Regions from separate parts of the Arthrobacter sp. G119Y2 genome, predicted to be linked through region 3. Evidence: predicted binding sites of a transcription regulator. Region 3 holds the regulator's gene; each other region holds the start of a gene.

Region 1 (10,283 bases), on a different contig from region 3:
CCATCAGCATTGCGGAGCGCCGCAGCACAAGTTCCAGTTCTCCGGTGGAATAGAACTCCAGATGCCCGGTGAAGCCGAAGCGGTCGCGCAGCGGACCAGGCAGCAGGCCGGCCCGCGTGGTGGCTCCCACCAGGGTGAAGGGCGGCAGGTCCAGCGGGATGGCCGTGGCGCCGGCGCCCTTGCCCACGATGATGTCCACCCGGAAGTCTTCCATGGCCATGTAGAGCATTTCCTCCGCGGGGCGGGACATGCGGTGGATTTCGTCGAGGAACAGCACCTCCCCCTCGGTGAGTGAAGAAAGGATCGCGGCCAGGTCGCCGGCATGCTGGATCGCCGGCCCGGATGAAATGCGCAGCGGTGCGTTCATTTCGGCAGCGATAATCATCGACAAGGTGGTCTTGCCCAGTCCGGGAGGGCCCGAAAGCAGCACGTGGTCGGCGCTGCGGCCCCGGAGCCGCGAGGCTTCCAGCACCAGCGACAACTGCTCACGCACCCGTTTCTGACCCACAAAGTCGTCGAGCTTCTTCGGCCGCAGGGCTGCCTCGATGGCTTTGTCATCGGGGTCCCCGGTGGGGGCAACCAGTCCGTCTCCGGGCAGTGCCGGCACCTCAGCCCACCTGCTGGCGGGGAGCCCGTGCCCGTGCACCGTCGGTGCCCAGGCGGCGGAGGGTCAGCTTCAGGATTTCGCCCACGTTGCCGGCGGCCGCCACATCGGGGGCTTCGGCAACGGCGGCGTCGATGGCCGCGGTCGCGTCCTTTTCCGTCCAGCCCAGGCCGGTCATCGCAGCCAGGACCTGGTCCTGCCAGCGTGCTGCGCCGGGGGCATCCGCAGTGCCCAGCGGCACCAGTTTGTCGGCCAGCTCCAGCACGATCCTGCGGGCTCCCTTGGGACCGATGCCCGAGACCTTGCTGAAGGCCTTGTCATCACCGGAGGAGGCCGCCACCCGGATGGCTTCGGGGGTGTGGACGGCAAGGACGGCCAGGGCAATGCGGGGACCCACCCCGCTGACGCTCAGCAGCGTCTCGAAGACTTCCCGCTGGTAGGCGTCGGTGAAGCCGTACAGGGTCATCGAGTCCTCGCGGACAATCATGGCGGTCTGGATCACCGCTTCGCGGCCCGGGTGCAGGGAACCCAGCGTCTGCGGCGTGGCCTGCACCAGCATTCCCAGGCCGTTCACATCGATCACTGCCGAATGCAGGCCAACGTGCGTTACTGTCCCGCGCAGGGATGCGATCATGACGAAACTCCAGAGGCTGTGTAGAACATATCTACGAATACCCTACTGTGTGCTGCGGCGGTTGCCCGGTTCCGGCGCGCTGCCGCGGCCCAACCGGCGGTTCCGAAGGCCGGTCCCGGGGTCAGCGCCGGGCACGGGCCTCGGCCTCGGCCCACAGCCGCTGTGCAGGGGTCAGTCCGGCCGTCGGGGGCCTGCGCACCGCGCGGGCGCCGGAGGCGGAGCCCGCCGTCGTCTGCCCGGGGCCGGCAACTGAGCGCCGCCAGGCGTGGGTGATGGCCAGTGCCAGCGCGTCTGCGGCATCGGCCGGTTTGGGAGCCTCGTCCAGGCGCAGGATCTTGGTGACCATTTTTCCCACCGCGTCCTTATTGGCTCCGCCGGACCCGGTGACCGCGGCCTTGACCTCGGTGGGAGTGTGCAGCGCTACGGGAATGCCCCGCCGCGCGGCGGCGGCGATGACAACGCCGGAGGCCTGGGCAGTGCCCATCACCGTGCTGACATTGAGCTGGCTGAAGACGCGCTCCACGGCAAGGACATCCGGTTTATGCGTGTCCAGCCACAGGTCAATGGCGTTGGAGATGACAAGCAGCCTGCCGTCCAGGGCGGTTCCCGCCTCGGTGCCGACCACGCCCACAGCCACCAGGGTGGCGCGGCGGTTGCGTTCGACGTCCACCACTCCCAGACCGCACCGGGTCAGGCCCGGGTCGACACCCAGGACGCGCAGGCTCACTTATCAGTCGTCTTCGAGCTGGGCGAAGACCTCTGCGGGGATGTCGGCATTGGAGTAGACGTTCTGGACGTCGTCCAGGTCTTCCACCGCGTCCACAAGCTTCAGGAACTTCCGGGCGCTGTCCGCGTCCAGCTCCACGTGCATGGACGGCAGGAATTCGGCTTCGTCGCTCTCGTACTCGATGCCGGCATCCTCCAGCGCGGCGACAACGGCACGCAGGTCCGCCGCTTCCGAGATGATCTCGAAATTGTCTCCGGATTCCTTGACCTCGTCGGCGCCTGCGTCTAGCACGGCCATCAGGAGGTCGTCCTCGGTGAGGTCCTTCTTGGGCAGGGTGACGACGCCCTTGCGGGTGAACATGTAGGCCACCGAGCCGGGATCGCCCATGTTGCCGCCGTTGCGGGTGACCGCAAGGCGAACTTCCGAGGCGGCACGGTTCTTGTTGTCCGTCAGGCATTCGATCAGCAGGGCGGTGCCCTGCGGGCCGTAGCCTTCGTACATGATGGTCTGGTAATCGACGGCTTCGCCCAGGAGGCCGGCACCGCGCTTGACGGCGCGGTTGATGTTGTCGATGGGGACCGAGGTCTTTTTCGCCTTGGCGACGGCGAGTTCAAGGCCGGGGTTTCCGGCCATGTCTGCGCCTCCGGCGCGGGCCGCAACTTCGATGTTCTTGATCAGCTTGGCGAACGACTTTGCACGCTTGGCGTCAATGACTGCCTTCTTGTGCTTAGTGGTTGCCCATTTAGAGTGGCCCGACATGCTCTACGCTTCTCCTCTGATCATCTGGATAAAAAGTTCGTGAACGCGGCTCTCCCCCGTTACCTCCGGATGGAACGAGGTGGCCAGCAGATTTCCCGAACGCACTGCCACAATTCTAGCGACGAAATCGTCAGCAGACGCATGACCCCGCTCCCGCGGCGGAACCCGGGCCAGCACTTCCACTGAATCACCAACCTTTTCCACCCACGGCGCACGGATAAAGACGGCGTGGACCGGCGGGGACTGCCCGGCCGGGTCTGCGGACGGCAGGGTCGCAAGGCCGCGGAACTCCAGGAGGGTTTCGAAGGACTCCCGCTGGCGGCCGAAGGCATTGCGCCGGACCTCGATATCCAGCCCGCCCAGCGTCTGCTGGGGCGCCCCCGAAAGGTCGCGGGCCGGATCAGAAAGATGGTCCGCCAGCAGGATCATTCCGGCGCAGGAGCCGTACACCGGCAACCCGGCCCGGATCCGCTCCTGCAGCGGGGCATAAACGCCAAAGGCCCGCATGAGCTTGTCCATGGTGGTGGATTCCCCGCCGGGCAGCACCAGCCCGTCCAGGCCGGCGAGCTCCCCGGGGCGGCGCACGGGAACAGCGGCCGCTCCCGCCGCTTCCAGGCTTGCCGCGTGTTCGCGGACACCGCCCTGCAGCGCCAGGACACCGACCCGCAGGGGACGCCCGGGCGGGCGGAAAGGAGACGCGCCGGCTTCAGTCATCAGGCCAGTCTACGATGCAGCATCCCTGCGGCCGCGCACCGGCAAGGGCCGCGGGGGCTCCTTACGATATATTCATAAACCATGAGTTCTTTCTCCGTCCTGACAGGCAAGCTGGTCCGCAGTGCCTCCAAACTGCGCGGCGGCGGCTCCGCACTGCCCGGCCTGGTGGTGGAGAAAATCGATCCCGATTTCATCCGCCGCACGCTGGCCGACCTTCCGCTGGGCGTCGCCGTGGTTTCGGGCACCAACGGGAAAACAACCACCACCAAAATGGTGGTGGAACTGCTCGAATCCCAGGGCCTGAAGGTGTTCACCAACCGCACCGGCAGCAATTTCACCCGCGGCGTCGCCGCGGCCCTGCTCGGCGAGGTGGACTGGCGCGGCCGCCTCGATGCCGACGTCGCGGTCCTGGAGCTGGACGAAGCGCACGCCGTGCACTTCGTGAAGCTGATCCAGCCGCGGTATTCGCTGCTGCTGAATGTGCTCCGTGACCAGCTGGACCGTTTCGGTGAGATCGACAAGACCACCCGGCTGCTCGAGGCCATTGCCAAGGCCACCACCGGCACCGTGGTCCTAAACCGCGAGGATCCGCGCGTCGCCTCGATTGCCGCTTCCCTGGACAAGCAGGAAGTGCGCTACTTCGGGCTGGACGCGTCCCTGCGCAGCACCTTCCCGAACGACGACGAGATGCGCGGTTCCAGGGCGGAGGCGCTGGCAGCGGTGCTGCCGGCCGACGTCGTGCTCGAACGCGTGGCCGAAACCGACGCCGACTTCCGCGTCGACGACACCGTGGTGACCACGGGGCTGAAGCTGCGCGGGGTCTACAACATCTTCAACGCTGCGGCCGCACTGGCCCTGGCCCGCGTCATCGCCGGGCCTTCGGCCAACAGCGACGCCCTGTTTACGGCGCTGTCCAACGTGGAGCCGGCGTTCGGGCGCGGCGAGTCCCTGGTGGTCAACGGGCAGCCGCTGGAGCTGGTGCTGGTGAAGAATCCCAGCGGCTTCCGGCTCGGACTGAAGTCCTTTGCCGCCCACGGCTACTCGACCATGATCGCCATCAACGACAACTATGCCGACGGGCGCGACATGTCCTGGCTGTGGGACGTCGACTTCGAGACGCTGGCCGAAAACGGCGTGAACATGGTCACCGGCGCGCGCGCCTACGACATGGCGCTGCGGCTGAAGTACGACGACGTTCCGGTGGCGGACATCAACCCGGACATCACCGATGCGCTGAAGGCCTTCATCTCCGGCTCCGGCCAGCGTCCCATGCGCATTTTCTGCACCTACACGGCCATGCTGGCCGTGCGGCGCGAACTATCCAAGATCACGACAGTAGAGGTGGTCTCATGAGCGAGGACCGAATCGCAGCCGGCAACCGGAGCATCAACATCCTCCAGCTGTACCCGCGGGAAATGAACATTTACGGCGACTGGGGCAACGTCCTGGTCCTGAAACAGCGCCTGAAATGGAACGGCTACACCGCAAACGTCCTGGAATACAACGTGGGTGATGATTTTCCCGCCGACGTCGATCTCCTGGTGGGAGGCGGCGGACAGGACAGCGGGCAGGTGGTCATCCAGGAGGACCTCCAGTCGCTGGCCCCCACGCTGCGGGCCCTGGCTGAGGATGACGTTCCGATGCTGGCGATCTGCGGGCTGTACCAGCTGTTCGGCCGGTTCTTCAAGACACACACCGGCACGGTCATTCCGGGCATCGGGCTGCTGGACCTGGAAACGCACGGCGGAACGGAGCGGCTGATCGGCAACGTGCTCTCCGTCAGCGAGGAGTTCGGCGAGATCCACGGCTACGAGAACCATTCCGGCCAGACCTTCCTGGGCCCGGGCGTGAAGCCGCTGGCCGAGGTCCGCAAGGGCGAGGGCAACAACTCCAAGGACAACTACGAGGGCGCCCGCTACCGCAACGTGGTCGCCAGCTACCTGCACGGTTCATTGCTGCCCAAGAACCCGGCCATTGCCGATTTCCTGATTCAGCAGGCCGTGACGCGCAAGTTCGGCAGCTTCGAGCCCGCTCCCCCCTCCCCCGGCGACCTGGACGAGCTGGCCCGGCTCTCCGAGCTGGCCCGGCAGCACGCCGGCCAGCGCCCCCGCTAGCCGCACTTACTTCTCGGCGCTCACCAGCCACTCGCGGGCGCCGGCTTCGGCCGCGCCCATCGACTCGACCACCTCGATGGTGCGCGCCCGGACCGCGGCCTGCTGGGCCTCGGGGGCGCAGGCGCCCTGCGGCAGGTCAGCCGCGACGGAGCACCAGCGGTAAGGGTCCCGGACGATTACCGACGGCGCCCAGGCCAGGTCCGTGACGCTCCAGGCGCCGCCGTCGTCCTGGCCGAACTGGGCGCGCAGGATCAGTCCCTCGTTGTTTACGTCGTACCAGGGCGAGAGCTCAGTGACGGAGTTGCCCAGCCCGTACGCGATCCAGGTGCCGTTGTAGTTTTCGATCGGCAGCACGGAGTGGCTGTGGTGCCCGTAGATGAAGTCGAACTCGCCGCTGTCGGCCAGGGCGTGCGCCGTTTCCATCTGCTGGGCGTTGGGCGCCGAGGCATATTCGTCGCCGGCATGGACGGCGCCCACCACAACGTCGGCGCCCGCGGCCCGCGCAGCCTGTGCCCGGGCTATCATGTCCGCCGGATCCAGCAGGTCCACCTGCCAGTCAAACTCGGCGGTCATTCCGTTCAGCCCGTAGGTTGCTTCGATCACCGACACCTTCGCCGCCGGGGTCTGCAGGATCATCGGTACCGCCGCTTCAGCTTCCGAGGCGTAGGAACCGGTGTGAGCCAGTCCGAGGGCGTCCAGCTCGGCCAGCGTGCGGTTCAGTCCCTCGGTCCCGGCATCCACCGTGTGGTTGCTGGCCGTGGTGCAGGCGTCGTATCCCGCGTCCCTGGCGGCAGAGAGGATCTGGGGCGGTACATTGAAGAGCGGATATCCGGTGTACGGCCCCTCCGCGGCCGCCACCGGCGTCTCCATGTGGCAGATGCCCGCGTCGGCGCGGTCCAGGTAAGCGCGCTTGCCTTCCAGGAGCGGCCCGAAGTCCATCGGCACCCGCCCCGACACCGCGGCGTCGGCTTCGGCCTGGGTCCACAGCTGCGGATGCACCAGCAGGTCACCGGCCACCATCAGGGAAAAACACCGTACGGCGGCACACCCCGGGCCCAGTCCCGGAGTCGGCTCGGGAACCGGCTGCGCAGAAGCAGCCGACGACGGCCCGGACGTATTTTCCGGGACCGGAAGCTCAGCCGCGCGCGGTGACATGGACGCCGTGGGCTCCGCATCCGGGCCGGATTCCGGGGAGCAGCCCGCCGCACCGGCTGCAAGCGCCAGTGCCAGGACCGCCGTGAATCCGAACCTGCGTGCACCCATGATTGTTACCGTCCGTCCTTTCGCCGCCCGGTGCAGCTGCGCCAAGCCTACGACGGCGTTTCTGTTGTTCGCCTCACTTTGCATGTGCGAGTCTTGACGCTTATGAGTAACCCTTTCCTGAGTACCAGTCCGCTGCCTTACCAGCTGCCGCCGTTTGAACAGATCAGCCCGGATGACTACCTGCCGGCCTTCAAGGCGGGTTTCGAGGAACACCTTGCCGAAATCGACGCCATTACCAGGGATCCGCAGGCCCCGGATTTCGGCAACACGATCGCCGCGATGGAGCTTGCCGGACAGACACTGGCGCGGACGGCCTACGCCTTTTTCACCCTGACCGCAGCGGATGCCACGGACCAGGTTCAGGCCATCCAGCAGGAAGTGGGCCCGCAGCTGGCTGCCCACGAGGACAGCATCCATTTGAACAAGGCCCTCTGGGCGCGGGTTGAAGCCGTTTCGGTGGAAGGGCTCGACGCCGAGTCCGCCCGGCTGGTGGACGAGTACCGCCGCAGTTTCATCCGCGCCGGAGCCCGGCTCGACGACGACGGCCAGGCGCGCATGCGCGAACTGAATTCCCGGTTGTCCGTCCTGGGGACCGACTACGCCCAGAAGCTGCTTCGGGACACCAACGCTTCGGCGCTGCTGCTGACCGATGCGGCCGACCTGGACGGCCTGTCCGCAGATGACATTGCCTCTGCCGCCGCAGCCGCCGCAGAGGCCGGTTCCGAGGGCAGCTACCTGCTCCCGCTGATCCTGCCGACCTCGCAGCCGGCTCTGGCCTCGCTGACCAGCAGGGAAACGCGCCGGCGCCTCCTTGAGGCTTCGCTGAACCGCGGCTTCCGCGCCAATGACGACAACACGCTCGCCATCGCCGCCGAAATGGCGGCGCTCCGGGCCGAGCGCGCTGCCCTGCTGGGGTTCGCCAGCCACGCGGAGTTCGCCACCGACAACCAGACCGCTCCGTCCCTGGATGCCATCCACGCCATGCTCGGAAAGCTGGCGCCGCCGGCGGTCCGCAACGCCAACGCCGAAGCTGAACTGCTGCGGGCCGCCGCCCGCCGGGACGGCATCGAAGAGCTGGCCGCCTGGGACTGGTCCTATTACTCGGAGCAGGTACGGCGCGAAAAGTTCAGCGTGGACCGCTCCGCGCTGCGCCCGTACTTCGAACTGGAGCGCGTCCTGGCGGACGGTGTCTTCTACGCCGCCAACCGGCTCTACGGCATTAGCTTCACGGAGCGTCCGGATCTGTCCGGTTACCATCCGGACGTACGCGTCTGGGAAGTGAAAAACGAGGACGGCTCGGCCCTGGGCCTGTTCCTGGGTGACTACTACACCCGCGACACCAAGGCCGGCGGCGCCTGGATGAATTCCCTCGTGCACCAGTCCGCCCTGCTGGGAACCCAGGCGGTGGTCATCAATAACCTGAACATTCCCAAGCCGCCGGCCGGTGAACCGACCCTGCTGTCCTTCGACGAGGTGGTGACCGCGTTCCATGAATTCGGCCACGCCCTGCACGGCTTGTTCTCCGATGTCACCTATCCGCAGTTCTCGGGCACCGCTGTGCCCCGGGACTTTGTCGAGTACCCCTCGCAGGTCAACGAGATGTGGATGCTGTGGCCGGAGGTGGTGGCCAACTTCGCCAGGCACCACGTCACCGGCGAGCCGCTGCCCGGGGAGATTATTGACCGGATCGAAGCTGCGTCAACCTGGGGCGAGGGGTTCGGCACCACCGAATACCTCGGCGCCGCCCTGCTGGACCTGGCCTGGCACGAACTCTCCCCCGGGGAGGCAGTCGCCGACCCGCAGCAGTTCGAGGCCGATGCCCTGGCCCTGGCGGGTGTGGCCCTGGACCTGGTGCCGCCGCGGTACCGGACCGGCTATTTCAAGCACATTTTTGCCGGCGGCTACGCAGCCGCGTACTACGCCTACATCTGGAGCGAGGTCCTGGACGCGGACACGGTGGAGTGGTTCAAGGACAACGGCGGACTCACCCGCGAAAACGGAGAGCGGTTCCGGCGCGAGCTGCTCTCCCGGGGCAACAGCATCGATCCGCTTGAGGCCTTCCGGAACTTCCGCGGCCGCGAAGCGGCGATCGAACCGCTGCTCCACCGCCGCGGGCTGGACTGATCCTTCATGGTCACTATTGCCGCATGCCAGGAGCTTCACCAGGACTGGCTGAAGAGCCTGGCCGGCGCCACCGGGGGCCGGACCTTCTCCACGCATGAATCGGAATGGGTCTGGCTGCCGGCACGCCGGCAGCTGGTGCTGCTGTATCCGCAGCGGATCGCTCCGGCCGGGATCCGGCCGGGCCTGGCCGAGGGCATGCGGCTGGGCGCCCAGAGCGTGTCCGTGTGGCTGAACAACGCGGTGAGCTACGCTCCGCTGGAAGCGTTCGGCTTCCGGCGGGGCCCGCAGCCGATGTGGATGAGCGCCCCCGTTTCCGCACCAATGCAGTACAGCGCAGCACCTGCTGCCGTCGACCCCGAGCCTGCAGAAGTCTCAGGCCCCGACGCCGAGGAGCTGGCAGCCGGACGGGGCCATCCCCGCACCGGCTGGCATGTGACCACCCGCAGTGAAGGAACGCTCACCGGCCGGGCGTGGGTGTTTGTCCCCTCGCAGCAGGCACAGCAGGAACAGCGCCGGCTCAGGGAAGAAGCAGAACAGCGAAGGCAGCGGGACCGTACGGCCGCAGCCGCGGATCGCCCGGCAGCGGGGCGGGCAGCTCCGGAGGAACCGCCCGCCCGCAGAAAGCCGGCGTCCGGTTCGCTCGGCGGCGTTTTCGGTTTGGCCGTGGGGCCCTCCAGCCGGCGCCGGGGTTACGGAACGGCACTGCTGAGCCGGGCCGCCGCCGTCGCAGCCGCCGCCGGTGCGGACCGGCTGGCCATCAACGCCGCTCCCCTGGGCGCCGAGCTGTGTGCAGCACGGGGCTTTGAGCTGATTGGCCGCGGCCAGCAGCTCACGCTCGACCTGCGCTGATTCCCTGCCGCGGCGGGGAATCAGCGCGGGTCGGAGCGCAGGTTCCGCTCTTACCAGCCGCGCTCGGACAACCGGTGCGGCTGCGGGAGTTCGTCCACGTTGATGCCCACCATGGCTTCGCCCAGTCCGCGTGATGCCTTGGCAACTTCATCGGCGTCGTCAAAGAAGGTCGTAGCCTTCACGATGGCCGCGGCACGCTGGGCGGGGTTTCCGGACTTGAAGATTCCCGATCCCACAAACACACCGTCGGCGCCAAGCTGCATCATCATGGCGGCGTCCGCCGGCGTGGCAATGCCGCCGGCGGTGAAAAGCACCACCGGCAGTTTCCCGGCAGCAGCAACCTCCTTCACGAGCTCGTACGGAGCCTGCAGTTCCTTGGCCGCGACGTAGAGCTCGTCCTCGGGCAGGGAGGACAGGCGAGCCACTTCGGAGCGGATGGCACGCATGTGCATGGTTGCGTTGGAGACATCGCCCGTGCCGGCTTCGCCCTTGGAA
Region 2 (10,283 bases), on a different contig from region 3:
CACCGGAGTCCGCGGATAGGCGCCTTCATCCTGGCCCTCACGCTTGATGTTGTTCGCAATTGCGGGGACGGACTTCATGACGTATTTCAACAGCCCGGAATACCGCGCCCGCGGGTCGTTTATGGTCAGCCCCGGGTTCACCACGGTTACTCCCGCGACGGGACGGTGGGCTGCCAGCCGCAGGGCAAGCGTTCCTCCCATGGACAGTCCGGCGGCGAAGACCCGGTCGGTGCGCTCCTCGAGCTGCTGATAGGCGCGGTCATAGGCGTCGTACCAAAGCTCCCAGGGGGTGCGGGCCAGTTCCTGCCAGGTGGTTCCGTGTCCCGGAAGCAAGGGAAGGCTCACGGCGTACCCCTGATCGGACAAATGCCGCGCCCAGGCCGCAAGGCTGACGGGCGAACCCGTAAAGCCATGGCTCAGGAGCACTCCGGTGCCGGCGTTGGCGCCTTGCCCGTCACTGGTGAAGGCGGCCGCGCCCGATGGGGAAGTCATAACACTATGGTTGCATCCACCAGCGTGTTTTCCACCCCTGCAGCGCCCAAAGTTGCGATGCCGATGAGCTCCAAAATTCAGCGCGGCCGGGTGGGCGCATAGAGTAGGAGTTGGGGAATCCAAACCGGGTCCCTGATTTGTTATGTCCGGACGGGAGAGCTGGCTACGTGTTCTATTGGGTGATGAAGACTATTTTCATCGGGCCGGTGGTCAATCTGCTCTTCAGGCCCTGGGTCAAAGGCATGAACAACGTGCCCGAAACGGGTCCGGCGGTGCTGGTGAGCAACCACTTGTCCTTCTCGGACTCGATCTTCCTGCCGCTCGCGGTGCCGCGTCCCGTGAGCTTTCTGGCAAAGTCGGAGTACTTCACCGGCAAAGGCCTCAAGGGCAAGCTCACGGCTGCCTTCTTCCGGCTCACCAACCAGCTGCCGATGGACCGTTCCGGCGGCGCGGCATCGGCAAGTTCCCTCAGCGCCGGAGTTGACGTCCTGGAAAACGGCGGCCTGCTGGGAATCTATCCCGAAGGTACGCGCAGCCCGGACGGTCGGCTGTACCGGGGAAAGACCGGTGTTGCCAAGCTGGTCCTGAAAACAGGAGTTCCGGTTATTCCGGTAGCGATGATTGGAACCGACAAGGTCCAGCCGATCGGCCGGAAGATCCCCAACATCCGCCGCATCGGGATCATTGTCGGCGAGCCGCTGGACTTTTCCCGCTACGCCGGAATGGAGAACGACCGGTTCATCCAGCGCTCCGTAACCGATGAAATCATGTATGAGCTGATGCGCCTGTCCGGCCAGGAATACGTGGACGTGTACGCGAGCACCATGAAGGAAAAGCAGGCTGCGGCCCGCAAGGTTTCCAAGGGAGCTGAGGCCCGCAGCGCGGCAGTGCGCCTTCCCGATCCGGGCACTCCCGGCGGAGCAGCGGGGGAATCCGGTCCGGTTGCCGCGCGTGCCGTGGAACCCGGTGGCCGGACCCGCCCGGCAGCGGGGCATTCCAGTGATGGAGGTGCGGGGAGCACCCCCAACTCTTCGGCCGCTTCCGAACCGGAGGCCGTGCCTGCCGAAGCACGGGAGGGGAAGACCGCAGCCCCGCCCACCCGGAAATCAGTACGAAAGCCCGGCACCGTCACGACCATTGGCCGCCGCCGGAAAACTCCGCCGGTTCCGCCGGCCGCCGCACCGCCGGCCGCCGCGGGCGTGGAACCCGAGGGCAACGAACCCCACAGCGCTTAACCGGCCGGGGGCCTGCGGGCACCTGCCGGGAGTGTTTCGGACCAGGGCGCTCAGGTTACGCCGGGCGGTGTGCGGCTTCTGCCCCGGAGGGGTGCAGACAGTACCCTTAAAGACGTGACTTACACTCCTGTAGACAACGCGTCAGATTTTTCCACCGTCCCACGCCCGGGCGCGGCGGAGTATCCCGGCCTCGATGACTGGCGGTCCCTGCCGGCACTCCAGCAGCCGTCGTGGCAGGACCATCCGGGTTATCCGGCCGCAGTGGCCGAACTGTCGAAGGTTCCCCCGCTGGTCTTTGCCGGAGAAGTCGATATTCTCCGGGACCGGCTGGCTGCCGCAGCCCAGGGCAAGGCCTTCCTGCTGCAGGGCGGAGACTGTGCGGAAACGTTCGATGCCGCAACGGCCGACAAGATCAGTGCCCGGGTGAAGACCATCCTGCAGATGGCCGTTGTCCTGACCTACGGCGCTTCGCTGCCCGTGATCAAGATGGGCCGGATGGCCGGGCAGTTCGCCAAGCCGCGCTCGTCAAACGACGAGACCCGCGCAGGTGTGACGCTGCCGGCCTACCGCGGCGACATGGTCAACGGCTATGAGTTCACGCCCGAGTCCCGCGAGCACAACCCGGCACGGATGGTCCGTGCCTACCACACGTCAGCTTCGACGCTGAACCTCATCCGCGCGTTCACGCAGGGCGGTTTTGCCGACCTCCGGCTGGTGCACCACTGGAACAAGGGATTCACCGCCAATCCCGCCCACTCGCGCTACGAATCACTGGCCCGTGAAATCGACCGTGCCGTGCGCTTCATGGATGCCTGCGGCGCGGATTTCGAAGCGCTCAAGCGCGTGGAATTCTTCGCCAGCCATGAGGCGCTGCTGCTGGACTACGAGCGTGCCCTGACCCGCATCGATTCGCGCACGGGGAAGCCGTATGACACTTCGGCGCACTTCCTCTGGATCGGGGAGCGGACCCGCGACCTCGACTCGGCGCACGTGGAGTTCCTGTCCAAGGTCCGCAACCCGATTGGCGTCAAGCTCGGACCGGGCACCAAGCCCGAGGACGCACTGGCCCTGATCGACAAGCTGGATCCGGACCGCGAACCGGGCCGGCTGACGTTCATTACCCGCATGGGTGCCCGGAACATCCGAGAGAAGCTGCCTCCGCTGGTGGAACGCGTTACCGCTTCCGGAGCCCAGGTCCTGTGGGTCACCGACCCTATGCACGGCAATACGGTTACCTCTCCCAACGGCTACAAGACACGCAACTTCGACGACGTGATGGACGAAGTCCGCGGCTTCTTTGAAGTGCATAACTCGCTGGGCACCTTCCCGGGCGGCCTGCACGTGGAAATGACCGGCGACGACGTCGCCGAGTGCCTGGGCGGCGCCGATCCCATCGACCAGGAGGCATTTGTTGAGGGCTACGAGTCCGTCTGCGACCCGCGCCTGAACCACATGCAGTCACTGGAAATGGCGTTCCTGGTGGCCGGGGCGCTCTCCCGCCAGGGTTAGCCGGCAGCAGGCCCCGCAGCACTGAGGGGACGGTCCGGGAAATATCCCGGGCCGTCCCCTCTTCCGTCCCGGGTCCCGGGACGAAGCCACTACACCGCGCTAAACGACCCGCAGGGTGACTACGGATCCCTCGGGGGCCATGGACCCGCCGGAGGGATCCTGCGACTGCACAATGCCGAGGAGCCCGCCCAGCAGCTCGTTGATCTGGACCTGGAAACCAAGGCCTTCGAGCTGTGACCGTGCCTCGTCCGGGGACTGGCGGACGACGCTGGGCACCTGCACCATGACCGGGCCCTTGGAAACGGTCAGTGTTACCGGTGAACCGCGTTCCACCAGGCCGGACGCCGGCGTCTGGACGGCCACTGCTCCGGCCGGAATATCACGGCTGTTAACCTGCTCGGGGAGGACCTCAGCCGTGAGGCCGGCGTCCTCGAGCAGCGCCACGGCTTCGTCCTCCGACTTGCCAACGACGGAGGGAACTTCCACCGGAGCAGGCCCGAGCGAAACGACTATGTTCACAGCTGTATCCCGCCGCAGCTGGGTGTCGGGGGCGGGGAACTGGCTGATCACCGTGCCGGCGTCCACGGTCTCACTGTATTCCTCGGTGACGGCGCCCACGCTGAGCCCGGCGTCCGTGATGTTCTCCGACGCCGCCTCTGCAGTCCGCTGCACCACGTTGGGGACATCAAAGAGTTCGGGCCCTTTGCTGATCAGCAGCGTCACCGGCTGAAACCGCCGGATTTCAGCCGGAGCATCGGGGTCCGTGCCCACGGCGAGTCCGGCGGCGACAATTTCGTCATGGATTTCGCTGGTCGAGTACTGCAGTCCTTCCCCGCGCAGCAGCGCTCCGGCTGCCTCCCGGGAAACATTGGCAACATCGGGGACAGTGACGACGGCGCCCGGTCCGCGGCCGAAAAACCAGCCGGTGAAAATGGCAGCGGCGATGAGCAGTACGGACAGCACGAGCAAAAGGGCTCCGCGCCGCCGCGGCCGCCCGCGGCGCAGGGACACCTCGGGGCGGTGCGCGTCGCGGCTGGACCGGCGCTCAACGGCTTTGGCCTCCCGGCGCGCCTGCCGCCGATCCGTGCGGGATCCGGCCTCCGGGCGCTCGGAGCCGCCGTGGGCGTCGTCGTCACCCGGGTGTTCCCCATCCGGGTCGCCGGCCGGATAGCCGCCGGGGTCTGCGGGCCCGAAGTGCCGGTCCCCGGATCCCCCGCCGCCGGACGGAAAGACAGTGGTCGCGTTGTCGGAACGTCGAATGACCTCCGTGGGGTATGCGCCGGTTCCGGCTGCAGCTGCAGCCCCCGCAGGGGAGATCACTTCGGTGGCGCCGGCGGGCGGCCGCGGCAGCGCCGTAGCGGCGTCCGCATCGAGGGCTTCGGTGGCACCTGAAGCGGACGGATGCTGCTGCCCGGCCGGTTCGGGGCAGTGGAAATCGAGCTGCTCGTCGGTTAGCGAGGTCCGGATATGGCGGAGCTCGCCTAAAAGCGCCTTGCCGTCCACGGGACGATTGTCCGGATCGGGATCGGTGCACCAGCGGACCAGCTCATCCAGATCGGAGGCCAGGCCGGGGCAGGCCGCCGACGGTGCGGGAACAGTGGAGTGGACATGCTGGAAAGCGATCTGGATAGGTGCCGTGCCGGTGAAGGGCTGGCGGCCGGTGAGCATTTCGTAAAGCATGATGCCGGCCGAGTAAACATCGCTTCGCTCATCGGCGCCGGTGCCGGTGACCAGCTCCGGTGCCAGATAGGCGACGGTTCCCACCAGGGTTCCGGTGTTGGTGCTGGTGGAGACAGCGCGGGCCAGGCCGAAGTCGGCAATCTTGATGCTGCCGTTGTCTGCGAGCAGCACATTCTCGGGCTTCACGTCGCGGTGGATCATTCCGGCATCGTGGGCTTCAGCCAGGCCGTCCACAACCGCATCCAGCAGGGCCAGGGCCAGCCGCGGTGTCAGGCGGGTGCGGGCTTCCAGGAGCTCGCGCAGCGTCTTGCCGGGAACATACTCCATCACCAAATAGGCGAGGTTGTCGGCGAAGCCCTGGTCCAGGACGCCGACGACGTGCGGGTGGGAGAGCCGGGCGGCGGACTTTGCCTCGCGTTCGAACCGGTCAAGGAAGCCGCGGTCCGCAGCCAGGTGCGGATACAGCACCTTCAGGGCCACATCACGGTCCAGCCGCAGGTCAGTGGCCAGATAGACGGTGGACATTCCTCCGCGGGCAATACGGGAGAGCACTCGGTAGCGGTCATCCACTACGGTGCCAACGAGGGGGTCATTCACGGATTCATGCACTCTACGATCCTACGTGCGCAAAAGGGCAGGGCCCGGATCGACACCCGATCCGGGCCCTGCCCTCCCCGCGCCCATGCGGTGCGGTCCTGCTAGGAGAAGGACTGCCGGTGCGCCAGGACGGAGGCCACGTAGCCGCGCGTGTCCTCAAACATGCCCTGGGTCGTTACCGAGTACTGGCCCTGGTAGTAGGAGGCGACTGCCGTTTCGAGGCTGTCGCTGGTGCGGATGAGCGAGCTGATGATCGCAACCCCGGCAGTGGCATTGTCGTAGGGGTCCAGCAGGTTCAGCTGGCGGCCCACCAGGTCTGAGGCCCAGTCGCCGGAGCTCGGGATGACCTGCATGGCACCGATGGCGTTGGCGGGGGAGACGGCACTCTGGTCGAAGCCGGACTCCTGGAAGGAGAAGGCCATGGCCAGTGCCGGATCAACACCCATCTGAGCCGCCGTCTGGGCCACGATCTGCTGCATGTCCGCGCGGCTCGGTACTGAGGCGGCGTTCAGCGCATGCTTGTTGGCATTTGCGTCTGCGACCACGTGGTCCGGATACGTGTAGTGGAGGAACGTATTGGGAACCAGGTCGGCCGGAGCGGCCTCCGCCGGCGCTGCGCCGAGCGTGGTCACGCCGGCGCCGGGAAGTGCCACGGTGTCTCCGGGGTACAGGACCGAGCTGTCGTCCATGCCGTTGGCGGACATGAGAGCCGAAAGGCTGACGTTGTGGCGCGCGGCGATCCCGGTCAGCGTGTCACCGGCCGCGACGGTGTGGCTTCCCGCTGCGGCTGCCGCGGGTGCGGCCTCTCCGGCGGCGGATCCGCCGGAGAGGGCAATTTCCTGGCCGGGACGGATCATCGAGGTGAGGGTGAGGTTATTGGCTGCCAGAACGCTGTCGAGGCTGACGCCGTGGGAGGCAGCGATCCCGCTGAGGGTGTCGCCGGCTTCCACGGTGTAGGTGCCCGACGGCGCCGAGGGGGCTGCATCCGGAGCTGAAGAGACGCCGGTCGGCAGGCGCAGTTCCTCGCCGGCGAAGATGAGCGAGCTGCTCTGCAAATTGTTCACGCGGAGCACTTCGTCCACGGCCAGGCCGTATCGGGCAGCGATGGAGCTGACGGTGTCGCCCGCTTCAATGCGGTGAACCGACGGCACGCTGGACTCGGCTGCAATCGTGAAGGGAATCTGAGCAGCCAGCTGCGACGGGGCAACAACACCGGCGGTTCCCGCAGTCAGATTCTTGATCGCCTGCAGGGGAAGCTGCGGGAAGAGGGCGGCGTTCGGACCGACGGGGGCTGCCTGTGCCGGTTCGGCAAGCGCGAGTGCTGACATCATCACGGCAGGGATCGCCGCGGTGGTTACCGCAACACTCAGTTTGCGGGGCATTCCCCTGGAGCTGGAACGCGGGGAATTGCTTCCCTGAATCGACTGAGCAGTCATAAAGGGTTGTTTCCTCATCTGTAGACGGCGCGGCCTTTACCGCAACTCGACCATGTACAAGTAGTGGTGCGAGCGTGACAGAAGTGTTTTCTGTGACGTAAGCGAATTTACACTACCGAGGCTTCAGGTCCATACCTGAGTAGATGCAGAACATGTATTCCGGTTGTACAACGGCCCGGAAGTGGCTCTAAACGGGGTTCTCGTGGGAACCTAGGACTGTGACTGAACTTGAGGAACTTGTTTCCGACTGGATGACCCTGCCCGATGTGGCTGAACAACTGAATGTTTCCATTACCAAGGTGCACAGCATGCTCGAAGAGCGTGCGCTTGTAGCCGTGCGGCTCGGGGAGCGGAAGATCCGCAGCATCCCGGCTGCCTTCGTGGCCGACGGCGCTGTCCTGGACAGCCTGAAGGGCACAATTTCCGTGCTTATTGATGCCGGCTACAACGACGAGGAAATGATCCGCTGGCTGTTTACTGCGGATGACTCGTTGCCGGGCCGCCCGGTGGATGCCCTGCGCGAGGGGCGGAAAACCGAAATCCGCCGCCGCGCCCAGGCCTTGGGCTGGTAGCACAGGACCCCATATATATATGCAGCGGCAGATAACGCAGGACAGATAACGCAGCATATACAGAGCAATAAAAAATGCAGTGATAAATAAAACAGCAGCGGCTCCCCTCCAACGGGAGCCGCTGCTGTTTTGCGTTCTGATCCTGATGATGTTCGGGCCGGGTGCGGCCCGCGGCGGGATCAGGCCGTCCGGGTTACCGCTGCATGGGCCAGTGCGGTCAGGGCCGCACGGGCCACCTCGTCAACCGGCATCTGCTCCAGGGCGTCAAAGGCTGCCCGGGTGTGGCCCTCGATGAGGGCTTCCGTGGCGGCCAGGGCGCCGGATTCCTCGATGATTCCGCGCAGCCTTGCCACGCCGTCGTCGTTCAGGTCGGCGCGGCCGAGGGCGGAAGCTATCGTGTCCCGGGCGGAGGGGCCGCCGAGTGACAGGGCGTAGGCAATCAGCACGGTGCGCTTGCCTTCACGCAGGTCATCACCGGCGGGCTTGCCGGTCTGCTCCGGGTCGCCGAAGACGCCCAGAACGTCGTCGCGCAGCTGGAACGCTTCCCCGAGGGGAAGGGCAAAACGCGAGTACCAGTCCAGCAGGTCCTGGGAGGCCCCGGCCAGCGCGCCGCCCAGAGTCAGGGGATGTTCGGTGGTGTATTTCGCCGACTTGAAGCGGAGAATGTTGCGGGCCCGCACGACGGCGCGCTCGGGCTGGTGCGTGGGTCCCACCACTTCTTCCAGGATGTCCAGGTACTGGCCGGCCATGACCTCGGTGCGCATCCGGTTGAAGATCCTCCGGGCCGGCGTGCCGTGTGCTGCCTGCGCGCCCACGGCCGAGAACATTTCCTCACTCAGCGACAGGCACAGATCTCCGGCGAGGATGGCTGCGGAAGAACCGAAGTGGGTCCCGTCCAGGTGCCAGGCCGCCTCGCTGTGGGCGGTGCTGAACCGCCGGTGGACGCTGGGTCCGCCGCGGCGCGTGTCGGACCGGTCAATGATGTCGTCGTGGATCAGGGCAGCACTCTGGAACAGTTCCAGGGCCACGCCCGCCCGCACTGCAGCTCCTCCCAGTTCAGGGCCGCCGGCGCCTCGCCAGCCCCAGTAGCTAAGGAGTGCGCGCAGTCGCTTCCCGCCCTGGGCCAGGGAGGAGACGGCGTCCAGAAGCGGAAGTGATTCCATCGAGACGTCTTGGAGCACCGTCTGCTGCTCAGCAAGGAAAGCGTCCAGTTCGCTGCCCAGGAGCTTCCGGTATTCTGCCTGTTCGCGAACTGCGGCCGCCTCCGCGGCGGGAAGAACATTCCCCATGCCGGCCTACTTGGCTGACTCGGGAAGTGTATTGATGCTGGCCGTGTAGGTGCTGCCGTTGTCAGCCGGCACAACCGTTACATTGGCCGTGTCGCTGCCGCCGGAGCGTACGAACTGCTGCAGGGTTGCCGTTCCCTGCTTCTCGACCTTGCCGGAGGTAAAGCCCTGGGCTTCAAACTTCTGCGCGTAGTAGGCCAGGATCTCTTCCACCGATGTGTCGGTGGAAGCGGTCAGCGACGCGGTGTACAGCTCCGGGGTCTCTTCAAAGCTGGTGGACAGCGGGGTGGAGCCCGGCAGCACCGAGACGATGTCGGTGGGGAATCCTTCCGCGATGGCAGTGCTGGTTGCGGTCCCCGAGGGGCTGGCCGAGCTGCCGGGGGAGGCCGATGCGCCGGGGGAGGCGGACCCGGAAGCCGAAGCGGACGGCGACGGGGAAGCAGACGGGGAGGCCGATGCTTCTCCCGACGGCGACGCTGCCGCCGAGGACTCCGCGGTACCGCCGTCAGTGGATTCGGTGTCCGGGGTGCAGGCGGACGCGGCCAGCAGGAGGGCGGCAGCGGTCAGTGCGATCAGGGGCTTCTTCATGGGTGTCCGCATCTTGTGGGGGTCAGGATCTGGTCCCCAGTCTAGGCGAAACGAAAACGTCGGGCCCGTTGTCTACCATGAAGGAGTGAGCAACGGCCCCAGCGAAAACCGCGACTGCACCATCATGCACGTGGACATGGACGCCTTCTACGTCTCGGTGGAACTGCTGAAGCGCCCCGAGCTGGCGGGCCGTCCGATCATCGTGGGTGGCCTCGGCGGCAGGAGCGTCGTTTTGTCGGCGTCCTATGAAGCACGGCGGTACGGTGTCCATTCCGCCATGCCAATGTCCGTGGCCTACAGACAGTGTCCGCAGGCGGTCATTCTGGAACCGCATCAGGAGGACTACCGCGAGGTGTCGGGGCGCCTTATGGGGATCTTCGAATCCATCACGCCGCTGGTGGAACCGCTCAGCGTGGATGAGGCCTTCCTGGACATTGCCGGTGCCATGCGGCTGCTCGGACCCCCGCGGGCCATCGGTGAACTCATTCGGCGGCGCGTGGCGGCGGAGCTCGGCATCACGGCCAGCGTGGGTATTGCCGCCACCAAGTTCGTGGCCAAAATCGCCTCCACCCGGTCTAAACCGGATGGACTCCTGCTGATCCCGCGCAACGAGACCGTGGCCTATCTGCATACCCTGGATGTCTCGGCCCTGTGGGGCGTCGGTGCCAAGACGCGGGAAACGCTGGCCCGCGTGGGAATCTCCTCGGTCGAGGACGTGGCGCGCACACCGGTCAGCGTCCTCAAGCGCCTGCTCGGAGCCACCGGCGAGCATGTTTACGAACTGGCGTGGGGGAGGGACCCGCGCAGCGTCACCCCGGTGCGGCAGGAAAAGAGCATCGGCGCGGAGGAAACGTTCGCCCGGGACGTGTCCGACGACGAAACCCTGCA
Region 3 (10,283 bases):
GGTCTGGAGGCGCTGCGGCTGCGGCTGCGCGAGGTGGATCCGGTGTCAGCGGACCGGCTTGGCGACGGACGCCGGGTAGTTCGGGCCCTTGAAGTCCACCGGCTCACCGGACGCCCCTTCAGCTCCTTCATGCCCACCCGCGAGTACTTCCAGCCCGCTGTCCAGCTCGGCCTGACCGTGGAGCGCAGCCTGCTGCACCGGCGCCTGGCCGCCCGGGTGGACAGGATGGTGGAGCAGGGCCTGCCGGCGGAAGTGGAAGCGCTGGCGGACCGCGGCCTGCGCGAGGGCCGGACGGCCGGCCGCGCCCTGGGGTATGCCCAGTTCCTGCGCGTGCTCGACGGCGAGTCGACGGTGCCCGCGGCGGTGGAGGAGACCGTGGTGGCCACCCGGCAGTTCGCCCGCCGCCAGCTGACCTGGTTCCGGGCCGACCCGAGAATCACCTGGTTCGACTGGGACGATCCCGAACTGACCGCCCGTGCCGCCGCCGCTATCCTTGAACAGTGAACACAAGACTCTCCGCCCCCTTGTCCGATTCCGGATTCTCCGCATCCGGCCTGCCCGCCTCCCTGGCCGGTCTTTCCTTCGCCAAAGGCCACGGCACCGGAAATGACTTCGTGCTGGTCGCCGATCCCGACGGAGACCGCGTGCTCGCTCCGGCCGAGGTAGCCGCCGTATGCGACCGGCACCGCGGGATCGGCGCAGACGGTTTCATCCGTGCAGTCCGCTCAGCCCGTCTTCCCGAGGGCCGGGCCCTGCTGCAGAGCGACCCGGGGGCCGAATGGTTCATGGACTACTACAACTCCGACGGAAGCGTCTCGGAGATGTGCGGCAACGGCGTGCGCGTCTTTGCCCATTTCCTGCTCGCCGAAGGCCTCGTGCAGCTGACCGAGGGCGAAACCCTGACCGTCGGCACGCGGGCCGGGACCAAGACAGTCACCCGCGTGGACAGCGGCTACGCCGTGGACATGGGCCCCTGGGAGTTCATCCATCCGGACCATGCTGCCGCCAAGGCCATGGACGCAGTGGTCAACGCCGACGGGCTGGAGGTTCCGCGCCCCGGCCTCTCGGTCAGCATGGGCAACCCGCACACCGTGGTTGCGCTGGCGGAGCTCTCGGAACTGGCCGCCACCAATCTCACGGCCGCACCGTCCGTGCAGCCCGAACCGGAGAACGGCACCAACGTTGAATTCGTGGTGCCCGCCGATCCGCTGGTGGTTGACGGGGTGGGGCTGCTGACGATGCGCGTGCACGAGCGCGGCGTGGGGGAGACCCTCTCCTGCGGCACCGGCGCGTGCGCGGCTGCCGCCGCCACCCGTTTCTGGGCCGGACGTGAGGCCCCGAACGAATGGGCTGTCACGGTGCCGGGCGGCGTCGTTGGCGTGCGTTTCCTGACCGCCGAAGACGGCCGCGAACACGTTGAGCTCAGCGGCCCTGCCGTCCTCGTGGCGCGCGGCACGCTCCTCTAGCGTCTAACCTCCAAGCCTCTGGCCCCGGCCCCGCCGCCGGAGTCCCGGAACACGGAAAACCGCCTCCCCGGAACGGAATAATCAGCCCGGGGAGGCGGTTGAACCAAGCATGGAAAGAACCACTGACAGTTTCGGCGGCTAGCTCACGCGGGCTTTGCGCTCGACCTTGATGATCCGGAAAGACTTGGCAGTGCTGTGGCGGGACACGGAGAAACCGTCGCCGAGCTGCTCGGCCATCCACTTCTGCAGCGAGTCCGCCCCCAGATTCTTCTGGACAACCAGCCACGCGGTTCCTTCGGGAGCCAGGCGCGGCAGCCACAGCAGCAGCAGGGCATGCAGTTCGTCCTTGCCGATGCGGATGGGCGGATTGGACCAGATGGTGTCGAAGCGCAGGTCGGGGTCCACCTCATCGGGCCGCGACGCCGTGACATTGCCCAGGCCCAGGGCGGCGGCGTTGTCGCGGGTCAGGCCCAGGCAGCGCTCATTGACGTCCACGGCGAACACCCGGGCGTCCGGGGACTTGAGTGCCATGGTGAGGGCGACCGGCCCCCAGCCGCAGCCAATGTCAAGGAGGTTGCCGGCAGGGGCGGGCGCAGGAACTTCGTCCAGCAGGACCACGGTTCCCTTGTCTATGGCGTCGGGGCTGAAAATCCCGCCGGACGTGACGAGTGTGCGCTCCCGGCCGTCAAGAGTGACATGAAGCGGCCGGCGGACCTCGGGGCCCGAGGGCTGTGAACTGAAGTAATGGTCTGAACCCATAACAAACCAGAATAGTGGGTCTGTGGCAGGCTGCAGAAACCGGATGGAACGGCGGGAAGATCACGCCCCCAAATGTCCGTGCACTGACTTACCATGGAGAACACGGCTTATAAGGAGATTATGACGATCAACAATTCCCGCCCTGGCACATCCGGTTCCGCCCAGCCCAATACGGAGCTGAGCCCGGAGGACATCCAGGGGGTCATTGACAGGATCCTCGCCAAGGAGAGCGCCGCGGAGGCCAAAGCCCCCGGCGGCAACGCCCCGCGCGGCAGGGCCCAGGCCCTTTCTGACGACGTCGGGCATTCATCGCACGACGGCGACCAGGAAGACCTGGCCGACCGCCACGCACTGCGTCGCGTGGCCGGCCTGTCAACCGAGCTGGAAGACGTTACCGAAGTTGAATACCGCCAGCTGCGCCTGGAGCGCGTAGTGCTGGCCGGCCTGTGGAGCGAAGGAACGGCGGCCGACGCCGAGAACTCCCTGCAGGAGCTTGCTGCCCTCGCCGAGACGGCGGGCTCGGAGGTGCTTGACGGCATCATCCAGCGGCGCCTGAAGCCGGACCCCGGGACGTTCCTGGGCTCGGGCAAGGCCCAGGAACTCAAGGACATCGTGATGGCCACCGGTGCCGACACGGTCATTGTGGACAGCGAACTGGCCCCGTCACAGCGGCGCGGCCTGGAAGACATTGTCAAGGTCAAGGTCATCGACCGGACTGCGCTGATCCTTGACATCTTTGCCCAGCACGCCAAGTCCCGCGAGGGCAAGGCCCAGGTGGAACTGGCACAGCTGGAATACCTGCTTCCGCGCCTGCGCGGCTGGGGCGAATCCATGTCCCGCCAGGCCGGCGGCCAGGTCGGCAGCGCCAGCGCAGGCATGGGCTCGCGCGGCCCCGGTGAAACCAAGATCGAACTGGACCGCCGGAAGATCCGCACCCGCATGGCGAAGCTGCGCCGCGAAATCGCAGGAATGAAACCAGCCCGGGAAACGAAGCGCGCCAACCGGCAGCGCAACGAGGTTCCGTCGGTGGCCATTGCCGGCTATACCAACGCCGGCAAGTCTTCGCTGCTGAACCGGCTCACGGATGCCGGCGTCCTGGTGGAGAACGCACTGTTCGCCACCCTGGACCCCACCATTCGCAAGGCCCAGACCGAAGACGGCATCGGCTACACGCTGGCGGACACGGTTGGCTTTGTCCGTTCGCTGCCCACCCAGCTTGTGGAGGCGTTCCGCTCAACGCTTGAGGAAGTTGCCGACGCGGATTTGATCCTGCACGTGGTGGATGCCTCGCATCCGGACCCCGAGGGCCAGATCGCCGCTGTCCGCACTGTCCTCACGGATGTGGATGCCCGCAACATTCCGGAGATCATCGTCCTGAACAAGGCCGACGCCGCTGATCCGTTTGTCCTGGAACGGCTGCGCCAGAAGGAACGCCGCCACGTTGTGGTCTCCGCCCGGACCGGCCAGGGCGTCGACGAGCTGCTGCAAGCCATCTCCGAAGGCATTCCCCGCCCCGGCGTGGACCTGCACCTGCTGGTGCCCTATGACCGCGGTGAGATTGTCTCCCGGCTGCACAGCTCGGACACGGAAATCCTTTCCGTGGAACACGCCGAGGCAGGAACCCGCCTGCACGTGATGGTCCGCGAGGGCCTGGCAGCTGAACTGGAGCCCTTCGTCACCCATGAGTAAAGACACCACCGGCGAAGTCCTGGATCTGCTGGACACCGCCGTAGCCGGCATGGGCGGCCAAAACCGCCCGGGCCAGCACGAAATGGCCCGCCAGGTCACGCAGGCCATTGACGAGGGACAGCATCTGCTGGTTCAGGCGGGCACCGGAACCGGCAAGTCGCTGGCCTACCTGGTGCCGCTGATCCACCACGCGCTGGACAGCACCAAGCCCACGCTGGTCTCCACCGCCACGCTGGCGCTGCAGTCCCAGATTGTGGGCCGGGACCTGCCGCGCCTGCTCAAGACGCTCAAGCCCAAGCTGCCGCGCGAGGTCGACGTCGCGCTGCTCAAGGGCCGCAGCAACTACGTCTGCCTGCACAAGACCGGCGGGGGATTCCCGGAAGAGGAGGATCCCGCCGGTGCTCTGTTTACGCTCGGCGAAGACCGCGCCGTGGGCCATCCCGCACCCTCGCCCACCTCGGCGATGGGACGGGAAGTGGTGCGGCTGCGTGAATGGGCCGAGGAGACCGACACCGGAGACCGCGACGACCTTGTTCCGGGCGTGAGCGACAAAGCCTGGCGCCAGGTTTCAGTGACGTCCATGGAGTGCCTGGGCGCCCAGAAATGCCCGATGGCCGCCGAGTGCTTCAGTGAACGCGCCCGTGCCCAGGCTGCGGTGGCCGACGTCGTCATCACCAACCACGCGATGCTGGCCATCGCCGCGTTCGAGGGTCTGGCTGTGCTGCCGGACTATGACGTGGTGGTCATCGACGAGGCCCATGAGCTGCAGGACCGGGTGACCGGCGCCGTCACCGGCCAGCTCTCCGGAACCGTAATTTCCGCCGCTGTCACCGCGGCGCGCAAGCACACCTCCGCCAGCGTCGAAGAACTGGCCCAGGCCGGGCGCGCCTTCGACAAGTCCCTGGAAGGCATTCCGTCCGGGCTGCTGGCCAGCGGGCTGAACGAGGAACAGGAACAGGCGGTGGGCCGCGTCCGCGAGGCCTGCCGGGTGGCCCTGTCCGATTCCAAGCCGGAGCCCGGGGAAACGGCCGACGGCGGGCGCCAGACCGCCAGGTCCCGCCTCATGGCCGTGCTGGGCATCTGTGAGCGGCTCGTTTCCGCCCCCGATGCCGGGGAAGTGATCTGGGCGTCACGGCCCAGCTCCTTCTCGCCGTCGGGCGGCTACTCCCCGCCGGATGAGACCGCTCCGGCCACCCTGAACGTTGCGCCGCTGTCGGTGGCCGGGAGGCTGCGTGAAGGACTCTTTGACGGCCACACGGTGGTTTTGACCTCGGCAACCCTGGCCATCGGTTCCGAGTTCGGTCCGGTGGCCGGCGCGCTGGGGCTCCTGGGCCCCGGGGCACCCTCCTGGACGGGCACCGACGTCGGCAGCCCCTTCGACTATCCGCGCCAGGGTGTGCTGTACGTGGCCAAGGATCTGCCCAAGCCCGAACGGGGCACCTCCGAGGCGCAGCTGGACGAAATCGAGGCGCTGCTGAAAGCATCCAACGGCGGGGCGCTGGGACTGTTTTCCTCACGCCGGGCCGCCGAAGACGCGGCCGACGCAATGCGGACCAGGGTGGATTTTCCGATCCTGTGCCAGGGGGAGTCCTCGATGTCCTCGCTCGTCAAGCAGTTCTCCGAGGAGCCCGACACCTGCCTGTTCGGCACCATGTCGCTCTGGCAGGGCGTTGACGTGCCGGGAACCGCCTGCCGTCTGGTGCTCATTGACCGGATCCCGTTCCCGCGTCCGGACGACCCGCTCATGACGGCCCGCACCCGCGCGGTGGCCAAAGCCGGCGGGAACGGGTTCATGTCGGTGGCTGCAACGCATGCCGCAGTCCGGCTGGCGCAGGGGGCCGGGCGGCTGATCCGCGCCGCCGGAGACCGCGGAGTGGTGGCCATCCTGGACTCCCGGATGGCCACTGCCCGCTACGGCAGTTTCCTGCGGGCCGCTCTGCCGCCGTTCTGGTCCACGACGGACCGTTCCGTGGTCCTGTCGGTGCTGGGCCGCCTGGCCGAGCAGTCTGCGGCGCAGGAGAAGGTTCCCGGAGCCCGGAAGTAGAACAGAAGACAAGCAAAAGGGCGGCCGGAAAGAATCCGGCCGCCCTTTTGTGTGCGTCGTCTGGCGTGTGTCGGGCTAGAGGGAGCGCATGACCGAGACGACTTTGCCCATGATGACGGCGTGGTCGCCCACGATGGGCTCGTAGCGGGTGTTCTGCGGCAGCAGCCAGGTGTGGCCGTTGCGCTGGCGGAACGTTTTGACCGTGGCCTCGTCGTCCAGCAGGGCGGCTACGATGTCGCCGTTCTCGGCTGTGGGCTGGCGGCGTACCACCACCCAGTCACCGTCGCAGATGGCGGCGTCCACCATGGAATCACCCGAGACCCGGAGCATGAAGAGGTCACCGTGTCCCACGAGCTGGCGCGGCAGCGGCATGATGTCCTCAACCACTTGCTCGGCCAGGATGGGCCCGCCGGCAGCGATCCGGCCGACCAGGGGAACCATGGCAGTGTCCACGGAGGTGGAGAGCTCGGTGACCGTGGCCAGGCCCGCGGAGGCGACCTCACCCTCGGCGGAGCGGCCGCCTGCACTGCCGGAGCCGCCTGCGGCCGGGAGCGCCGGCTCGGTGCGGCGTGGGCTGTCCGAAGGCTCCCCGTCGGCGCCGGGGGAAGTCGGCTGTCCGTCGCGCAGCATCAGCGGAATGAGGATTTCCATGGCGCGGGGGCGTTTGGGGTCGCGGCGGATGTAGCCGAGCTTCTCCAGCTGCATGAGCTGGTGGGTCACGCTGGACAGACTCGCCAGACCCACGGTGTCCCCGATTTCCCGCATGGTGGGCGGGTACCCGTTGGTGCTCACGGACCGCTGGATCATCTCAAGGACGGTTTTCTGCCGCGGAGTGAGGCCTTTCGCGCGCGCACGGGTGCCGGTCGCAGCTGGCTGATTGGTGCTGTCTTCGGAAGCAGTCCTGCGGGCCACGTGGGGTTCCCTTCGGGTCAGCTGGTCCGGGCGGTGCCGGAGCTGGTCGGGCGGATGTCTGGGCCGGAACGCTGTGCAAGCCGTGCCGGCGGGAATGTCAGAGGCAGCTGATTCAGTGGTCCTGTTCGAACCGTTCCGGGGCCCGCGCCCCGCACCGGCCCGGTGTGAACCGCCGAACCCTCTTCCTCTGGACTCAACGCTAGGCGAGGGGAGCGGCCTTTTCAAACATTTGTTCGAGCGAGTCTCGACTTTATTAGTAGATAGGTGCTAGAAATGAGTTCACAACCTTCGAACATAGTTTCGAAATCTTCACTCCGCACCGCTTTCACTTATTCGAATACAGCTTCGGCTCTGCCGTTGCTGCTCTCGAACCGGAAAGGTATTTCCATGCCAGCCCACGCATTATCCACACTGTCCCGGACCTCTGCCCCCTTCGCCCAGGCTCCGGCCCGGCCCGCAGCCGGGCCGGAAGCTGTTTCGCCCGCCGCAGCCTCCGGAGACCAGGCTCCGGCGGCCCGGCTCCGGCTCACGCGGCGGGGCCGGCTGGTGTTTATCGGCTTGCCGCTGATGCTCACGGCCGCTGCCGCGCTAACCGTGCTGGGCTTCTTCACCGCCCCGGCCGTCGCCTCGAACGGCGGGCCGGACGTCACGCGGACCCTTCAGGTGAGCGTCACTCCCGGTGACTCCCTCTGGGCCCTGGCCGAGGAATTCGCCCCGGAACGCGACCCCCGGGATGTGGTCGCCGACATCATGGAACTGAACAACCTGCCCAGCGAGCGCGTGCCGGCCGGAGTGCAGCTGTTCATTCCGGTCCAGTCCTGAATCCCGGGTCCGTTCCAAGCACAACTCAGAACGTAACAACCCGCTGCTGCGACACGGGGATTCTTCCCGCCCCGCCTTGGAGTCTTAAGCTGTAGTGGTGACTGAACAGCTGGAGAGACTGAACCGACTTCCCCTGCGCGATGACCTTCGCGGACTTGCGCCTTACGGTGCTCCGCAGCTTGACGTGCCCATCCTGCTCAACGTCAACGAGAACACGCACGGGTTGCCCGAGCAGGTGCGGAAGGCCATCGCCGCCTCCGTTGACCGGGCCGTGGCAGGCCTGAACCGCTACCCGGACCGCGAGTTCACCGAACTCCGGGAGCGCCTCGCCGCATATCTCGGCCACGGCCTGGGTACGGAAAACATCTGGGCGGGCAACGGCTCAAACGAGGTCCTTCAGCAGATCCTCCAGGCCTTCGGCGGCCCCGGACGGACAGCTATGAGCTTCCCGCCCACCTATTCCATGTATCCGCTGCTGGCCAGCGGCACCGGCACCCGCTACGTCACGGGCCTGCGCAGCGAGGACTTCACCCTCACGGCAGACGCCGCAGCGGACCAGGTCCGCGAGCAGGCTCCGAACATTGTCTTCCTCTGCACGCCCAACAACCCCACCGGCACGGCGCTCTCGCTTGATGTCATCGAAGCCGTCTATGAAGCCGGCGCTGCCTCGCAGGCGATCGTGATCGTGGATGAGGCCTACGCCGAGTTCTTCCACGCCGGAACCCCCAGTGCCCTGCAGCTGCTGCCCGGACGTGAGCGCCTCATCGTGTCCCGGACGATGAGCAAGGCCTTCGCGCTGGCCGGAGCGCGGGTGGGCTATATGGCGGCAGCTCCCGAAGTCACCGATGCGCTGCGCCTGGTGAGGCTGCCGTACCACCTCTCCGCCGTCACGCAGGCCACCGCCAACGCGGCCCTTGAGCACGCCGACGCCCTGCTCGCCAACGTCGAAGCCATCAAGGTCCAGCGGGACCGCATCGTCGCCGAGCTGCTGACCCTCGGCCTGAAGCCGGCGCCCTCGGACGCCAACTTTGTCTTCTTCGGCGGGCTGGAGGATCCGCGCGCAGTGTGGGAGGGCCTGCTGGAAGCGGGAGTGCTGGTGCGCGACGTCGGCATCACCGGCCACCTGCGCGTCACCGCCGGCACGGAAGCTGAAACCAGCGCCTTCCTGACCCGGCTGCGCGAGCTGCTGGCTGCCGGCGTCCGCTAACGCACCCGGGCGCAGCCACTAAACTGTTAGCAGAGACCACCTTCTTTCAAAGGAAAACCATGACCGTGGAGACCACCACCGGCCGCACCGCACGCCTGGAACGGGTGACCAGCGAATCCTCAGTGGTCGTTCAGCTGGATCTGGACGGAACCGGCCAGTCGGATATCAGCACGTCCGTGCCGTTCTACGACCACATGCTGACGGCGCTGGCCAAGCACTCCCTGATCGACCTCACGGTCCAGGCCACCGGCGACACCCACATCGATGTCCACCACACCGTGGAGGACATCGCCATCAGCATCGGCGAGGCACTCAAGACCGCGCTCGGAAACAAGGCCGGCATCCGCCGCTTCGGCGAAGCCACGGTTCCGCTCGACGAGGCCCTCGCCAACGCCGTCGTCGACATCTCCGGACGCCCCTACCTCGTGCACTCGGGCGAGCCGGCGGGCCAGGAATACCATCTGATCGGCGGGCACTTCACCGGATCGCTGACCCGGCACGTCTTTGAGGCCATCACGCTCCACGCCCAGATCTGCCTGCACATGACGGTGCTCGGCGGCCGGGACCCGCACCACATCGTGGAGGCCCAGTTCAAGGCCTTCGCCCGCGCTCTGCGCGCAGCCGTGGAACCGGATCCCCGGGTTGAGGGCATCCCCTCCACGAAGGGAGCACTGTGACCGCCCGCAACGTCACCGTCCTGGACTACGGTTCCGGCAACATCCGCTCGGCCGTCCGTGCCCTGGAACACGTCGGTGCCACCGTCACCCTGAGCGCCAAATCCGACGACGTACTGAACGCCGACGGACTGCTGGTGCCCGGAGTCGGCGCCTTCGCCGCTGTCATGCAGGGGTTGAAGGACGTTGATGCCCTGCGCCTGATCGGCCGGCGCGTTGCCGGCGGACGCCCGGTCATGGGCATCTGCGTGGGACTGCAGGTCCTCTTCGACGAGGGCGTGGAGCACGGCGTCCGCACCCCCGGCATGGGGGAGTGGCCCGGCGTCGTTGAACGGCTGAAAGCCGACGTGGTGCCGCACATGGGATGGAACACCGTCCAGCCTCCGGAGGATACCCAGCTGTTCGCCGGCATCGAGAACGAACGCTTCTACTTTGTGCACAGCTACGGCGTGCAGAAATGGGACTTCGACGTCACCCAGCCGGCCATGCGCGCCCCGCAGGTCACCTGGGCCGAACACGGCAGCCGCTTCGTTGCTGCGGTGGAAAACGGGCCGCTGACGGCAACCCAGTTCCATCCGGAAAAGTCCGGTGACGCCGGTGCGGCGCTGCTGGAAAACTGGCTGAAGACGCTGGGCTAGGGCCATGTGGAGCCTCATTCTCATGGGTCTGGCGGGACTGCTGATCGGCGGCGCCATCTCCTTCCGCAGCCA

The links. Region 3 encodes LexA, which represses DNA repair genes until DNA is damaged. Its sites were predicted from a motif close to TCGAACANNTGTTCGA; they were not measured.
Region 1: a site for LexA is predicted at 1,260-1,275, ahead of ruvA (Holliday junction branch migration protein RuvA). Genes of this name have one in related genera too.
Region 2: a site for LexA is predicted at 7,096-7,111, ahead of WKB88_RS00350 (LysM peptidoglycan-binding domain-containing protein). Genes of this name have one in related genera too.

What each region holds. Positions count from the first base shown of each region.
Region 1 is NZ_JBBPFS010000005.1:238,875-249,157, reverse strand. Features, by position in the region: gene ruvB (Holliday junction branch migration DNA helicase RuvB) at 1-598, opposite strand, end outside; gene ruvA (Holliday junction branch migration protein RuvA) at 609-1,238, opposite strand; gene ruvC (crossover junction endodeoxyribonuclease RuvC) at 1,360-1,965, opposite strand; gene WKB88_RS12910 (YebC/PmpR family DNA-binding transcriptional regulator) at 1,969-2,724, opposite strand; gene pdxT (pyridoxal 5'-phosphate synthase glutaminase subunit PdxT) at 2,728-3,438, opposite strand; gene WKB88_RS12900 (MurT ligase domain-containing protein) at 3,520-4,791, shown strand; gene WKB88_RS12895 (type 1 glutamine amidotransferase) at 4,788-5,552, shown strand; gene WKB88_RS12890 (CapA family protein) at 5,559-6,815, opposite strand; gene WKB88_RS12885 (M3 family metallopeptidase) at 6,918-8,939, shown strand; gene WKB88_RS12880 (GNAT family N-acetyltransferase) at 8,946-9,788, shown strand; gene pdxS (pyridoxal 5'-phosphate synthase lyase subunit PdxS) at 9,839-10,283, opposite strand, start outside.
Region 2 is NZ_JBBPFS010000001.1:68,787-79,069, forward strand. Features, by position in the region: gene WKB88_RS00330 (alpha/beta hydrolase) at 1-492, opposite strand, end outside; partial or broken gene WKB88_RS00335 (lysophospholipid acyltransferase family protein) at 660-1,334, shown strand; gene WKB88_RS00340 (class II 3-deoxy-7-phosphoheptulonate synthase) at 1,842-3,236, shown strand; gene WKB88_RS00345 (Stk1 family PASTA domain-containing Ser/Thr kinase) at 3,336-5,525, opposite strand; gene WKB88_RS00350 (LysM peptidoglycan-binding domain-containing protein) at 5,615-6,895, opposite strand; gene WKB88_RS00355 (Rv2175c family DNA-binding protein) at 7,201-7,521, shown strand; gene WKB88_RS00360 (polyprenyl synthetase family protein) at 7,701-8,810, opposite strand; gene WKB88_RS00365 (hypothetical protein) at 8,817-9,395, opposite strand; gene dinB (DNA polymerase IV) at 9,481-10,283, shown strand, end outside.
Region 3 is NZ_JBBPFS010000011.1:45,569-55,851, reverse strand. Features, by position in the region: gene miaA (tRNA (adenosine(37)-N6)-dimethylallyltransferase MiaA) at 1-504, shown strand, start outside; gene dapF (diaminopimelate epimerase) at 525-1,466, shown strand; gene WKB88_RS17705 (class I SAM-dependent methyltransferase) at 1,605-2,225, opposite strand; gene hflX (GTPase HflX) at 2,346-3,914, shown strand; gene WKB88_RS17695 (ATP-dependent DNA helicase) at 3,907-5,958, shown strand; gene lexA (transcriptional repressor LexA) at 6,034-6,870, opposite strand; gene WKB88_RS17685 (LysM peptidoglycan-binding domain-containing protein) at 7,258-7,692, shown strand; gene WKB88_RS17680 (histidinol-phosphate transaminase) at 7,790-8,899, shown strand; gene hisB (imidazoleglycerol-phosphate dehydratase HisB) at 8,959-9,576, shown strand; gene hisH (imidazole glycerol phosphate synthase subunit HisH) at 9,573-10,211, shown strand; gene WKB88_RS17665 (hypothetical protein) at 10,216-10,283, shown strand, end outside.